One region of the Serratia sp. HNCC26DJ244 genome, then DNA from elsewhere that is predicted to be linked to it. Evidence: predicted binding sites of a transcription regulator. Region 1 holds the regulator's gene; each other region holds the start of a gene.
The links. Region 1 encodes LexA, which represses DNA repair genes until DNA is damaged. Its sites were predicted from a motif close to TNCTGTATGTACATACAGNA; they were not measured.
Positions count from the first base shown of each region.

Region 1 (3,832 bases):
CGTTCGGCCTTAGTGACATTAATACCCTGATAGAGGCGGTTCCAGGTCCAACTCAGGACGCGATCAGAGAGACGTACCGCTTCATAAGAGAAATTAGCCGCGATCTCTTCCATTAAGGAAATAGCGTTCTGTTGGGCTTTTTCGTAAGAGATCTTCTTGCTGCGAGCTTCATCTTCTACTGCTTTCTCAATGGCCTTGGAGGCCAGCAGCTTATTGAACAGATCCTGACGAACAGGCAGACTAGGCCCAACGGCGGCCAGGAGTTGGCGAGAGAAATGCATCCGCGCTACGCGCGCCAGTTTTTGTGCAATGGTTTTATCTGTACCATGTTCGGTTGCCATACGGCGTAAAGAAACGGTGTTGGAGAAGCGGACAAAGCTATCGCGGCCCAACCAGAGTATGGCGAAGAATTTTTGCACACCGTTTAGCAGGCGCAGGTGGGGGGCTCCCTGCCCTTCACGCCCAGGGGAACGACCAAACATCACTGACACCGGTAACATTTGGATATCAAGATCTGGATTACTGCGGTGAAGATCCAGATAATCATGGAACAGTTTTACCGACTCTTCTTTCGGTGTGTAGTAGCGAAAGACGCGTGGCCCTTCATGGATAAACACATGGCTGGGCAACACGGAGCCATCGATTTCAAGTGGCTCAAGGGGGTCGGGCAGATCCTGCGCCAGACATTGGGTACGCAGAGTGAGTAAATCTGCCTTGGAATTATAAGGCAAAACATACAAAATCGGCCTAGACGGATCCAACCCTAACTCCGAAATGGGGTCTGAAGGGATGATTTTACTTTTTACCAAAAATTTAAGTGGTAAATTCAATAGGTTATAATAAATTTTACGCCAACCTGACATAACGACCTGAAGCCTCTTGTTAGCAATTGCGCTGAAAGCATACCAGAAACCGTGTAACAGGTCTGTGGTATTGAAACGATGACCTACCTTGTGAGATGAAACATGGCAAATCAAATTACTGGCATGACACGTATTATTAAAGCTGTTGGCTATTCATATAAAGGATTAATTGCAGCCTGGCGCAATGAGGCTGCTTTCCGCCAGGAACTGGTGGTGGCCGTGGTGGCTATCGTACTGGCGATATGGCTTGATGTGGGGGCGATAGCGCGCATTTTATTGATCGGCTCCCTGGTGCTGGTGGTGATTATTGAAATTATCAACAGTGCGATTGAAGCGATCGTTGATCGGGTGGGAACTGAATATCATGAGCTTTCCGGGCGATCGAAAGACATGGCTTCAGCCGCGGTCTTTCTGACGATTATGTTGGCGCTGTTTGTCTGGATCTCGGTGCTCTGGGATCACTTTGCCTGACGAGTAAACCGATGTCATGGGGTGCGATCAATCTCGCTAATCCCTGATTTTTATTTATGAATTGATTCCCAATCCTGGTTTACCTGTATATACTCACAGCATGACTGTATAAACAAACAGGGGGCGGAATGAAAGCACTAACTACCAGACAGCAAGAGGTCTATGATCTGATTCGCGATCATATTTCACAAACGGGCATGCCACCAACACGTGCCGAGATCGCAATGCGCCTGGGGTTTCGCTCACCAAATGCGGCAGAAGAGCACCTGAAAGCTCTGGCCCGCAAAGGTGTTATTGAAGTGGTTTCCGGGGCTTCTCGCGGTATCCGCTTGCTGATGGAAGAGGAAGAAGGGTTACCCTTGGTTGGCCGGGTGGCGGCGGGCGAACCCTTGTTAGCTCAGCAACATATTGAAGGGCACTATAAAGTTGACCCGGGCTTATTTCACCCTAGTGCGGATTTCCTGTTGCGCGTCAGTGGGATGTCTATGCGCGATATCGGTATTTTGGATGGCGATCTGCTGGCGGTGCATAAAACTCAGGATGTGCGTAACGGCCAGGTGGTGGTGGCTCGTATTGAAGATGAAGTGACAGTAAAGCGCCTGAAGAAACAGGGTAATATTGTTGAGTTATTGCCAGAAAACAGTGAGTTTCAGCCAATAGTGGTGGATTTGAAGCATCAGAATTTCACGATTGAAGGCTTGGCGGTGGGCGTGATCCGCAACGGTGACTGGCTCTGACACCTCTTTTTTGTCATGTTATCTAATCAAATAGGTATATCGCCTCAATAGCGGGGCGATATTCTGTCCATGTCAACAACTCTACTTCTGCCGTCGGAATAGATCGCAATGCGTTTACTCGCTACCTTCACCAGCCCTGCTGACAAAATACTGTGGCGTCTGGCATTGCCAATGATCTTTTCCAATATCACGGTTCCTCTGCTTGGTTTGGTGGATACAGCGGTTATCGGCCATCTTGATAGCGCAATTTATCTTGGTGGGGTAGCGGTTGGTGCAATGGCGACCAATTTCCTGTTTATGTTGTTACTATTTTTGCGCATGAGTACCACCGGGTTAACGGCGCAGGCGTTAGGGGCAGGGGACCCACAGCGCTTGGCGCGTACTTTTATGCAGCCGTTGCTGTTAGCGCTGTTGATTGGCTTAACCATAGTGTTACTCCGTGGCCCACTGATCTCGCTGGCATTACATATTGTCGGTGGTGATCAAGCGGTATTAGTACAGGCTAGACGGTTTCTGGAGATCCGCTGGCTGAGTGCCCCGGCAGCACTGGCGAATATGGTATTGCTCGGCTGGTTGCTCGGTGTTCAATATGTGCGTGCGCCGGTGGTGATGCTGATAGCGGGTAATCTGCTGAATATCGTGTTGGATATCGTGCTGGTGATCGGCTTGGGTTGGGGTGTCTCGGGGGCTGCCACGGCAACGGTGCTGGCGGAGTATGCCACACTGCTGTTGGGGTTATGGCTTGCTTGGCGGGTATTATGTTCACGTGGCATCTCATTAGCGATGTTGCGGCATGCCTGGCGCGGTAACTTACGTCGCTTGTTGGCACTTAACCGCGATATCATGCTGCGCTCACTCCTGCTGCAATTGTGTTTCTCTTCGTTAACGATTTTTGCGGCGCGCATGGGGAGTGATGTGGTGGCCGTCAATGCGATATTGATGAGTTTGTTAACATTTACCGCCTATGCTTTGGATGGCTTTGCTTATGCCGTTGAGGTCCATTCCGGTTACGCCTATGGCGCAAGGGACGACCGTCAATTGCATGCGATATGGTATGCCGCTTGTCGCCAGGCAGGTATGCTGGCACTGGGCTTTGCCACGGTTTATCTGTTTACCGGGCCTTATATTGTCGCGGCTTTAACCTCATTACCGCTGTTGCGTACCTTGGCCGGTCACTATCTTCTCTGGCAAGTCGTGCTGCCTGTGGTGGGAGTCTGGTGTTATTTACTGGATGGTATGTTTATTGGTGCCACCCGTGGCACTGAAATGCGCAACAGCATGGTGGTGGCAGCAGCGGGTTATGGGCTGACTTTATTTACACTGCCACTATTAGGTAATCATGCGCTATGGCTGGCTTTGGCTGTATTCCTGGCATTACGTGGTGTTGCGCTGGGGTGGATATGGCACCGTCATCAGGTGCGTGGTACCTGGTTTTCACTCCCTGCCAAGGGTGAATAAGGTCACCTGTTTTACTGCGGTTTGAAAGGAGTGTGAACTCTCTATTTTTTCTTTATCACTATGCTGTGATCATGCTGGCAACTGTGTTTGTGGTTACAGGCTTCTATTTCAACACAGGCGGAGCATAACCCATGTGCTTCAACCACACTGTGGCGTAAGACAAAACCTGATTCCAGGGCGAGTTTCTGTAGTGTTTCTTCCACACCCTCTGTCGTCCGTTCAGTGACTTGCCTGCAGCGATCGCAGATAAATAGCGCTGAGGTGTGCATCGGCTGTTCGAAGTGATGGCACAGTACGTAGCTG
Region 1 covers NZ_JBXUGO010000006.1:44,474-48,305, forward strand. The annotation lists gene plsB (glycerol-3-phosphate 1-O-acyltransferase PlsB) at 1-863, opposite strand, end outside; gene AC2A06_RS06900 (diacylglycerol kinase) at 966-1,334, shown strand; gene lexA (transcriptional repressor LexA) at 1,463-2,071, shown strand; gene dinF (MATE family efflux transporter DinF) at 2,180-3,529, shown strand; gene zur (zinc uptake transcriptional repressor Zur) at 3,571-3,832, opposite strand, start outside.

Region 2 (3,832 bases), on a different contig from region 1:
GGTCGCTGAAAGCGGGGGATAAGGTGACGATTTCTGGGCCATTCGGTGAATTCTATGCCAAAGAGACCGATGCTGAAATGGTGTTTATTGGTGGTGGGGCCGGTATGGCGCCGATGCGCTCGCATATTTTCGATCAGCTGAGACGCCTGAAATCCAAGCGTAAAATGAGTTTCTGGTATGGTGCTCGTTCGCTACGTGAAATGTTCTATCAGGATGACTTCAATCGTCTGCAAGAAGAGAATGAGAATTTCACCTGGAATGTGGCACTCTCTGATCCACTACCAGAAGATAATTGGACTGGCTATACCGGCTTTATTCATAACGTCTTGCTGGAAAATTATCTGAAAAATCACCCCGCACCGGAAGATTGCGAGTTCTATATGTGTGGACCACCGATGATGAACGCAGCAGTGATCAAAATGCTGAAAGATCTCGGCGTTGAAGATGAAAACATCATGCTTGATGATTTTGGCGGTTAATTTTTGTAGTTGGTGACACCAGAATGAAATTTTTCATCACTTTAGCGGCGCTTGGCGCCGCATTTTTGTTAACAGCTTGCGGGCCAAAGCAAGAAAATCTCGATGGTAAAACCATGGGGACCTATTACTCAGTCCGCTATATTCCTGGTGATGGAACACCTTCTGCAGAAAAGTTACAACAAGGGATCGACCAACAGCTGGAGCTGGTGAACCAACAGATGTCGACCTACCGGCCAGATTCCGAGTTGAGCCGTTTTAACCGTAGCCGCGAAATCAACAAACCTTTCCCGGTCTCTGCTGCCACTGCCAAAGTGGTAGTGGAGGCATTGCGCCTTAACCATGTCACTGAAGGTGCCTTGGATGTGACGGTGGGGCCGTTGGTCAACCTCTGGGGTTTTGGCCCTGAGGGGCGTCCAGATAAAGTGCCAAGCGATGAACAGTTGGCGTTACGCCGTAGCTGGACAGGGAGCGAGCATCTTGCGGTAGAAGGCAATGCGCTGGTGAAGCGTATTCCGGAACTGTATGTTGATCTCTCTGCCATCGCCAAAGGTTATGGTGTCGATGTGGTAGCAGAGTATCTGCAATCACAACATGTTGAAAACTATATGGTGGATATTGGCGGGGAAGTTCGTACTCGTGGCCACAATGGTGAAAACAAGGCATGGCGTATCGCTATTGAGCGGCCAACCGCGGGTGTAGAGCAAACGGCACATTTAGTGATTGAGCCGGGCGAGATGGCGATCGCGACATCAGGTGATTACCGTAATTATTTCGAAAAAGACGGTATGCGCTATTCTCATACTATTGACCCGCTTACTGGCAAACCGATCAGCCATAATCTGGTTTCAGTTTCGGTACTCAGTCCATCATGCATGACAGCAGACGGACTTGCCACTGGGTTGAATGTACTGGGGCCAGAACGAGGATTAGCATTGGCGAATCTGTTGGGTATCCCGGTATTTATGATAGTCAAAACAGATAAAGGGTTTGAAGAACGCTACTCCGATGCCTTTAAGCCTTATCTGAAGTCAGGTTCGTGAGGCGATTATGCTGATGACATTCGCTGTATCCTTTGTGCTGTTCCTGTTGGTGGTTGGGGGCATGTCGTTGGGTTATGTTTTCCGGCGCCGCGCCTTGCAGGGCAGTTGTGGTGGCATAACGGCGTTGGGGATAGAAAAGGTCTGTGATTGCCCAGAGCCTTGTGATGCCCGTAAAAAACGGCTGGCAAAAGAAGCAAAACGACGTGAACAGTTGGAAAAACATCGGATCCTATAAAACACCGGATCCTGTAAAAAACCGGATCTTGTGAAATAAGAACTAAGGGTGCTGTTTACAGCACCCTTATTTTATTTCACCAGTCCAAGCGGTAAAACAAGGGGATTGAGCTTTTAATAACAAGCTGTATACTTATACAGTATTATTGGGGGCGTGATGCGTAAAATTATTCATGTTGATATGGATTGCTTCTTCGCGGCGGTAGAGATGCGCGATGACCCTAGCCTGCGCGAAATTCCGCTGGCGATTGGCGGCAGTGCGGATCGGCGTGGTGTGATTAGCACAGCTAACTACCCCGCGCGCCGTTATGGTGTGCATAGCGCCATGGCGACGGCAACGGCACTGAAGTTATGCCCGCATTTGAAATTACTACCGGGGCGGATGGCGGTTTACAAAGAAGTCTCTCTGCATATTCGCGATATCTTTTCACGTTATACGTCGTTGATTGAACCCCTTTCTCTGGACGAAGCCTATCTGGATGTGACTCATAGCACTCACCACCACGGTTCTGCCACGCTGATTGCTCAAGAGATCCGCCAGGCTATTGCCGATGAACTTGAACTAACCGCCTCTGCGGGTATTGCTCCGATCAAATTTCTGGCCAAGATCGCCTCTGAATTGAATAAACCTAATGGCCAATATGTGATTACCCCCGCGCAAGTCCCGGCATTCTTGCAACAATTACCCCTTAGTAAGATCCCTGGTGTAGGGAAGGTCACCGCAAAACGGTTGGAAGAAGTGGGCTTAATCACCTGTGCGGATGTGCAGGGATATGATCTGGCGGCTTTATTAAAACGTTTCGGTAAATTTGGCCGCGTGTTATGGGAACGCTGTCAGGGTATTGATGATCGCGAAATTTCGCCTGATCGCTTACGGAAATCACTCGGTGTTGAACGGACGTTAGCCGTAGATATTCATCACTGGGAAGAGTGTGAAGCCTTGATCAACGAGAAGCTTTACCCTGAGCTTGAAATGCGCTTACGCAAAGTGAAACCCGACCTACATATTGCCCGGCAGGGGGTGAAGCTGAAATTCCACGATTTTCAACAAACAACCCAAGAGCATGTTTGGCCAGTGTTGAACAAAGAGGATTTGCTTAACGTTGCTCATCAGGTATGGCAAAGCCGGCGGGAAGGGCGTGGTGTTCGGTTGGTTGGCTTGCATGTCACTCTGCTCGACCCTCAATTAGAGCGGCAGTTAGTGCTGACGTGGTAATCAAAACCAAGCAGTAAATCATCATTTTTAATCATTAATTTTCAATGTGTTTCGCTCCCTTGTGGTGTGATCATTTCGTGGGAGCTTATCCTGTCGAATTTTTGAGTCAGCGCATGAAAGCTTGTATAAGCTTATTGTCGTTGTTAAAACTAGAAAATAGTTAAAACCAGAAAATAGCTAAAACTAGAAAAATCTTGTCTAGGTAGATATTCAAAAAAGAGGGATAAAGTAAATGGTAATCAGCCAAAAAACGCCAGTAAAAAAATGGACGTGGGCAGACCTGCAAAGCAGTTATCGATTTTGGGGATTAGTTTTTTATTTTGTTGCTTTTGGTTTTAGTCAGTACTTTTTCAGTACTGCTGGCTTGCTCTTTATCAAAGCCAATTCAGACTTGTCCATGACTGATATTGGCACGGTCCATGCAACTCAACAGGCTGGTTTATTCTTTGGCGCAATCCTTGCCTGGGTTGCCAGTCGGATCAAGAATTATTATATGCTTTACCTATTCAGTGGGTTAGTTTTATTGGGTTTTTCTTTGTTCAGTTCTAATCCTGGAAATGTTGAAGTCTTGGTTATAGCAGAATTTTTAATAGGCTTAGGCATCGGGGCGATGTTGCTTATTATTCCGGCCTTTATTGCTGGGGCGATTGGCAGTGTCGAAGCCTTTGTTCTCGCATTTGGTATGCTGGTAACGCTAAAGTTTGGGTTCAATATAGTTATGATGCCAATTTCTACCTATCTCTATACTGCTTCGTTACTTGAAGATCCAGTCGTCTTTTTTACCCTGGTCTCTACTCCCATCATTGTAGGGACTCTGCTTCTTATACCCGTAAAATCCTGTTTGTTTTATGAGTCTCCACCGT
Region 2 covers NZ_JBXUGO010000001.1:21,587-25,418, forward strand. The annotation lists gene nqrF (NADH:ubiquinone reductase (Na(+)-transporting) subunit F) at 1-479, shown strand, start outside; gene AC2A06_RS00110 (FAD:protein FMN transferase) at 503-1,519, shown strand; gene nqrM ((Na+)-NQR maturation NqrM) at 1,527-1,754, shown strand; gene dinB (DNA polymerase IV) at 1,911-2,969, shown strand; gene AC2A06_RS00125 (hypothetical protein) at 3,202-3,832, shown strand, end outside.
Region 2: a site for LexA is predicted at 1,877-1,896, ahead of dinB (DNA polymerase IV). Genes of this name have one in related genera too.

Region 3 (3,832 bases), on a different contig from region 1:
CTTGCTGTTTGACGCGCCGACGCTCTGTTTCGCCAATCGCTTTCGCCATGGAGTCGGTTATTCTGTCACCGTAAAGGATCGCCTTACCATTAAGATTACGTGCCGCACGGCCGATGGTCTGAATCAAAGAACGTTCAGAACGCAGGAACCCTTCTTTATCCGCATCCAGGATCGCCACCAATGACACTTCGGGCATGTCCAGCCCTTCCCTCAGCAGGTTGATGCCCACCAGCACATCAAACTCCCCCAAACGCAAATCACGAATAATTTCTACACGTTCCACTGTATCAATATCCGAATGCAGGTAACGTACGCGCTCACCATGCTCTTCAAGATAGTCAGTTAAATCTTCCGCCATCCGCTTGGTGAGTGTGGTGACCAGCACCCGTTCATTGACAGCAGCACGCAGACGAATTTCTGAAAGCAGATCGTCAACCTGAGTCGTAACCGGGCGAACTTCCACCACGGGATCGAGCAACCCGGTTGGGCGCACCACTTGATCGATAATGTCACCGCCGGATTTTTCCAGCTCATATTTACCCGGGGTCGCAGAAACATAGATTGTCTGTGGTGCCAGCGCTTCAAACTCTTCGAAACGAAGTGGCCGGTTATCCAGTGCTGAAGGCAAACGAAAACCATATTCCACCAAAGTCTCTTTGCGTGAGCGATCGCCTTTGTACATGCCGCCAATTTGCGGAATGGTGACGTGAGATTCGTCCACCACCAGTAAACCGTCCGCGGGTAGGTAGTCGAACAGCGTGGGAGGAGGATCTCCTTCTCCCCGCCCAGAGAGATAACGTGAATAGTTTTCAATACCCGAGCAATAGCCCAATTCGTTCATCATCTCCAAATCAAACTGGGTACGTTGCGATAAACGCTGCTCTTCCAGCAGTTTGTTATTCGCCAGCAACACCTTGCGCCGCTGTGCTAATTCCAGTTTGATCTCCTCCATGGCCTGCACAATGCGTTCCCGGGGGGTAACATAGTGAGATTTGGGGTAGATGGTGAAACGGGGTACGGTTTGTTCAACCTGACCGGTGAGCGGGTCAAACAGTGACAGACGTTCGACCTCGTCATCGAACAACTCCACCCGCAACGCCAGCTCATCGGATTCCGCAGGGAATATATCAATCACTTCCCCACGCACCCGGAAGGTGGCTCGCTGGAAAGCCTGATCATTACGGGTATATTGCAATTCCGCCAGCCGCCGCAGAATCGAGCGTTGATCGATGATCATCCCTTTGGTGAGGTGCAGCATCATCTTCAGATAAAGGTCAGGATCCCCCAGGCCGTAGATCGCAGAAACCGAGGCCACCACCACCACGTCACGCCGCTCAAGCAGCGCTTTGGTGGCCGACAGGCGCATTTGCTCAATATGTTCGTTTACCGAGGCATCCTTCTCGATAAAGGTATCAGAACTCGGTACGTAAGCTTCCGGCTGATAGTAGTCGTAGTAGGAGACAAAATACTCCACTGCATTCTCGGGGAAAAACTCTTTCATCTCACCATAGAGCTGCGCCGCCAGCGTCTTGTTCGGTGCCAGCACCATGGTGGGACGGTTGAGGTCCGCTATCACATTGGCAATGGTGAACGTTTTGCCCGAACCGGTTACCCCCAGCAACGTCTGGTGTGCCAAGCCATCTTCCAGCCCCATTTCCAGCTTGCGGATCGCTTCCGGCTGATCACCGGCTGGTTTGAATTCTGAATGCAGTTTGAAATGTTTGCTCATATCCCCTTCATCTTTCAATTTGCCAAGGCCACAACATGCCGCCAGGAATCAGCTGTCACTTACCCATAATACTGGATATAAAAACAGCCTCCAACACATTTATCTTTAAGTGCATTCCAGTCACTGACAAGGTAGGAACTTTCTGATTGTCAATCGTCATGTTATCCCCAGAACATATCATAAATTAACATTTCTACTACAAGGCAGCGTAAAATCACTCGCGGCACTCCCCTCCGTCAACAAGTGTCTTGATTTTAGTTAATTTATTGATATTAAATACTTTTAATTAAAAGCTGAGAATAACGGCAACCTTGTTGAAACCCGCGCCCCTGCTCTATTTACCCTACTTTTCTAGCTATAATGCACATGGTTATCCACAGGAATAGTGGATAACTCGCAGTACCCCATAAGGGGCGGGAGTTAGGCAAAGGACACTTTTCCGTTTGCAGTGGCATTGCAGTCATTTTTTTAGTTACTTTTTCACAAATATTTCGCATCGCTTATAACAATTAATGCTAAAAAAATGCATCAAAAAAATGATATTTCGGACTGTTGACAAAGTCCCTTTTTAGCTTAAGCGGACAGGGGTTTACAGTACATCGAATAAACGATCACTGACTCACTTGGCAAGCTGCGTCAAGTCAAGATATTGCGCTAGTGGCTGTTGCTCAATCTGCGGTAAATGGGGAATTTCCCCCAACAACGGGGCTGGCAACATACGGCAAAGCGTCGCAAGATACTCCTGATGGCGTTTTCCCGGTTTAATGACCTGATTGGCTATCCAACCTGCCAAGGGCAACCCCGCTTGCTGAACGGCCTGAGCGGTAAGCACTGCATGGTTGATACAACCCAGTTTGATCCCAACCACCAGAATCACCGGCAAGCGTTCCTGGCGCACCCAATCGGCAAGCGTATAGCGTTCGCAAAGTGGGGTAAACCATCCCCCGGCCCCTTCCACCAGCAACCACTCGGCCTGTTGTTCAAGGTGACGTAAACCACTAGAAAGTCGAGCCAGAGAGATGGGGATCCCTTCATGTTGGCTGGCAATATGGGGTGAGGTTGGCTCAGCAAAGGTGTATGGATTCACATCGGTATAATCCAGCACCATACTGCTGTTTCTCTGCAGAGCCAATGCATCACTATTACGCCACCCCTCAGCGGTCATTTCACTGCCTGAAGCCACTGGCTTATAACCAGCACAGCAAAACCCTGCCGCCTGAGCCGCCTGTAACAGTGCACTGCTGGCGACCGTTTTCCCCACTTCCGTATCCGTTCCCGTCACAAACCAACGTTTAATCACGATAAATAACTCCATAAACCAGATGATAACTGAGAGGGTACTGCCCCTGTTGGCAGGAGTAAGCCGCTTGCAATGCCGCTAAACGCTGGCGAGAAAGCAACCCGCTATCACGGCCCTGATGTAAATGGGTGGCACCAATCCCCTTCAATGAGCGCATCAGTGTCATAACATCAGGGTAATGCAGGGTTTGCCAGGCAGGTTGCAGCTCATGACGATAGTGCTGACAAGCAGCACTAATCTGTGCGACAGGCAGGAAATCATTCACATGGCGTTCACCATCTACCTGCTGCCAGGCAGCCGCCAATTCATGTAATGTGCCCTGTGCCAAGGTAGCGAATAAAATCACCCCACCCGGCCGCGTCACCCGGTACAGTTCCGCCAACACCTGAGGCAGAGAGCTGCACCACTGCACCACCAGACTGCTAAAACAGATATCCACGGAGGCATCTGGCAGCGGGACATTCTCGATATCCCCCAGTAAGTAGTGATCAGCCACCTGCTGCTGGCGAGCAAAAGCCAACATACCCGGCGCCAGATCCAGCGCAGTCACCTGCTTACCCAAATTGCGCCAACGACGGCTGAAATAACCGGTGCCACAGCCAGCATCCAATACCGATTGGCCAGGGTGATGAGCCGCCATCGCGACTAAGCGTTCTCCTACCTCCCGTTGTAACACGGCCGCCACATCATAACTTTTTGCTGCCCGGCTGAAGGCCGCAGCCACCGCCTGTTTATTCACCCCCTCAAACACAGATGTCATGTAACACCTCTAGCAAACGTTCAATATCTTCTGTTTGGTGCGC
Region 3 covers NZ_JBXUGO010000019.1:54,708-58,539, reverse strand. The annotation lists gene uvrB (excinuclease ABC subunit UvrB) at 1-1,729, opposite strand, end outside; gene bioD (dethiobiotin synthase) at 2,349-3,029, opposite strand; gene bioC (malonyl-ACP O-methyltransferase BioC) at 3,022-3,789, opposite strand; gene bioF (8-amino-7-oxononanoate synthase) at 3,773-3,832, opposite strand, start outside.
Region 3: a site for LexA is predicted at 1,799-1,818, ahead of uvrB (excinuclease ABC subunit UvrB). Genes of this name have one in related genera too.

Region 4 (3,832 bases), on a different contig from region 1:
CCGGTCAAGTTGAAATAGGTCACGTTGTCGAAACCGGCGTCGCTCATCATTCCCTTTAACGTTTCCTGATCCGGATGCATACGAATCGACTCTGCCAAATAACGGTAACTCTCTGGATCTTTCACCACCAGCTCACCAATTTTCGGCAGGATATGGAATGAATAGGCATCGTAGACTTTACTCAAGGGTTCCAACAGCGGCTTGGAGAACTCCAATACCAACAAGCGGCCACCCGGCTTGAGTACGCGAAACATGGAACGCAACGCCTTGTCTTTATCAGTGACATTACGCAAGCCAAAAGAGATGGTAATACAGTCGAAATAATTATCGGGGAAAGGGAGTGCTTCCGCATTGGCCTGTACATAGCTGATATTACCGACGATACCCTGGTCACGCAGTTTTTCGCGCCCCATCTTAAGCATCGAGTCGTTGATATCAGCCAGAATCACCTGCCCCTGTTCCCCCACCATGCGGGAAAACTTAGCGGCCAGATCACCGGTGCCCCCGGCCAGATCCAACACCCGCTGACCACGGCGTACGCCGCTACAATCAATGGTAAAACGCTTCCAGACACGGTGGATACCGAACGACATTAAGTCGTTCATCACATCATACTTTGCTGCTACCGAATGAAAAACCTTGGCCACCATGGCCTGTTTTTCAGCTCTGGCGACAGTATGAAAGCCAAAGTCGGTGGTTTCCTGCGTTTGATCTACCATTGTCTTGCCTGCTATTACGTCAATTTAGTGTCGAGAGTGTACCAGAAAGCCACGCAATACCCCACTTTCTCACCGCATCACCCTGCCGATGAGCCAGGTTGTTCTGCCCGGTGTTCACCCTCTTTAACCACCGATAATTCAGCCATATTCTCTTCTGACTCGGCGGGAGGATCCTCATACTGGGCATGGGCCCGTTGGGCCAATTGCGGGTTAATGGGCCGTTTGACCTCCACCCCCAGAGCTCGGAAGCTCTCTATCTGGCCGATAAGATTACCACGCCCCGAACTCAGTTTATTCATCGCCTGATGATAACTACTTTGCGCTTTATCCAGGCTTTGCCCCAGCGCCGACATATCATCAACAAACAGACGCATCTTGTCGTACAACCGAGCTGCGCGATCGGCGATACGCTGGGCATTCTGGCTTTGGTGTTCATAACGCCACAGGTTGGTAATGGTTCGCAATGCCACCAGCAACGTGGTTGGGCTAACCAACATAATATTGTGCTTCAAGGCTTCGCTAATCAATTCCGGTTCACGATCAATAGCCAACAGGAATGCGGGCTCCAATGGGATAAACATCAGCACATAATCCAGTGAGCGCAAGCCAGGTAGTTGCTGGTAGTCCTTGTGCCCCAATTGACGAATATGCCCGCGCAGAGAAGCAATATGTTCGCTCAATGCGACTTCCCGTTCGCTATCATCATCGCTATTGAAGTACCGCTCATAAGCCACCAGTGACATCTTGGCATCAATCACCACATCTTTACCTTGCGGCAAACGCACAATGACGTCGGGCTGCAGACGGCTTTGGTGATCCAAGCGCACATTGACCTGAGTTTGATACTCATGCCCTTCACGCAATCCGGAGGCTTCCAGCACCCGGCCCAAGACCACTTCCCCCCAGTTACCCTGAATTTTGTTATCCCCCTTCAGTGCCTTGGTCAGGTTGATCGCTTCACGCGCCATCTGCGCATTCAATTGCTGTAGATTACGTATTTCATGGGTCAATGTATGACGCTCGCGAGCTTCCTGGCCGAAACTATCTTGTACCTGGCGGCGAAAACCATCCAACTGTTCGCGTAACGGTAACAGCAGACGATCCAGACTTTGCCGGTTTTGTTCATCGACCTTACGACCACTGCTTTCAAAGATACGATTGGCCAGGTTTTCAAATTGCGTCGTCAACCGCTGTTCACTGCTGATTAATAACCGCTGTTTCTCTTCTGCAGCAATACGTGTCTCTTCCCAACGAACCGTCGCTTCACGCAGTTTCGCCTCTTGTGTACTATTGATTTCACGTTGGGCGCGCAACGCCTGATCTAATTGTTCACATTGATTACGCCAGTGATTGAGGTGCTGCAACCTTTCCTGCCCGGCGGCCAATTGGCTATGTAGTGCACGCAGTTCCAGATCATTTTGCCGTAATTGCTGTTCATAGCGCCGCACTGTCTCTTGGCTAGAGGTGGTTTCAAGCTGCGCTTGCTGCAAGGATTGCTCCAACAATCGCCTATCAGTTTCATGCAACGCTCGCTGCTGTTGCCCACGCCAACTCGCGATCACCCCCCCGATCAGTAGGCCAAAAACAACGCCACCCATAGCGTAAACCAACGTGATTTCCAACTTGCCCCCTTTTATATCGCGGGTGATACCCAGATTCATTCAAGCGGCGAAAGCACCTGGCTATAACTTAAATAAACCAAGGTATAGCGCCTTCGCACTGATTACCCGCCACGTTAAAGGGAGACTGTATGGATGTCCAGTCAGTTTTCATTAATCCTCGTCCCCACGCAAGTGAGGGTATTATTGACGGTTATTGAATGAGTTGCGGACACCTGCTTAGAGGAGCGCGCGGTAACCTGCTCAGTCACCGCGCTAATTAAGATGGGTTAGAACAGTTTGAAACGATACTCGGCGATAAATTGCGCCCCTAGTGAGTGGGATGTCTGATACTGACCATCGGATATCACCGGTGTTTTACTGCGATTTTTATAGGACCACCCCGGCCCCACCATCGCAAACACCGTCAAGTTCTTCAGCGTGGGATGAGAAGGATCCCAGCGACCAAAGACGTTGATTTCCCCGGTGCGCACCGCAACGCCTTGGTAGCTGAACTGAGCGGCGTTACCCGTCAAACCCGCCGTCAACTCCGGGGTGATTCGGTACTCAGCCCAGGCTGCCAGCATAGTTTCACCATCTCGCATATAGTCTTCACCAGAATAAGCCATGGAGGTAAAGTTTCCTCGTGAGTCCCTGGTCATATGTCGCGGATAAGACCCAAGCTCCCCCCCACCTTTAGGTGCACGGGTGTGAGAAACACCCAGCTTAAGACTCCAAAGTGGCTCCTGCCATTTAGCATCAAAGGCATAGTGGTTGGCATTATTGTCGAAATTACGCCGGTTCAGTGCCATAGATTTATAATCATCCAGCGCCTGAGTGGTATAAATCTGACTACCCAGGCTAAGTTTCTCAACCGGGTTAAAGGCGACTTTCAGGATCTGGCGGCGCAAATAATTCTGCGACTCACCATAAGCCAGTTGACCGTTAAACGGTTGACTCTTATAGCCCAATTCACCAGTGGCGAGATGATTGATATAGCGGCCCTCGTTGGTTTGTAACCGCAGACTATCAGGGGAATTACGCGCCATGGTGCGTTCCACATAAGCCCCGCGCAAGGAGAACCCGCCGCCTTCCATCCCACCCGACCACCCCAGATAGCTGGTAGGAGATAACCGGGTCGAGTTAGTGATAACGCCATAGTTACGTAGCGTTTGCCAGCCCCCTTGAGCATTCAGCGCCACACCAACGACGTCTCCTTTCAGCTTGATATAACGCTGACCAAATTTGCTAAAGCCCGTCGCATTATCTTTGTTATTACCTGAGCCATTGTTGTATAACACCCCTCGGGAATCAAAATAATCGCTAGCCCCCAGTTTTACCGCGCCGTAATAATCAACATTGATACCGATCATATCGGCCCAATAGCCGGATTGATAACCCAGTGCGAAACCTTGCCCCCAAGCACTATGGACTTTCTTCTGGTCGGTGGCATCTTCCTTGAGATATCTAAACTCATTTCTCAATGATAATTGCGCCTGACTATCAGTAAAAAAT
Region 4 covers NZ_JBXUGO010000017.1:83,333-87,164, reverse strand. The annotation lists gene ubiE (bifunctional demethylmenaquinone methyltransferase/2-methoxy-6-polyprenyl-1,4-benzoquinol methylase UbiE) at 1-719, opposite strand, end outside; gene rmuC (DNA recombination protein RmuC) at 797-2,341, opposite strand; gene AC2A06_RS13935 (OprD family outer membrane porin) at 2,608-3,832, opposite strand, start outside.
Region 4: a site for LexA is predicted at 2,464-2,483, ahead of rmuC (DNA recombination protein RmuC). Genes of this name have one in related genera too.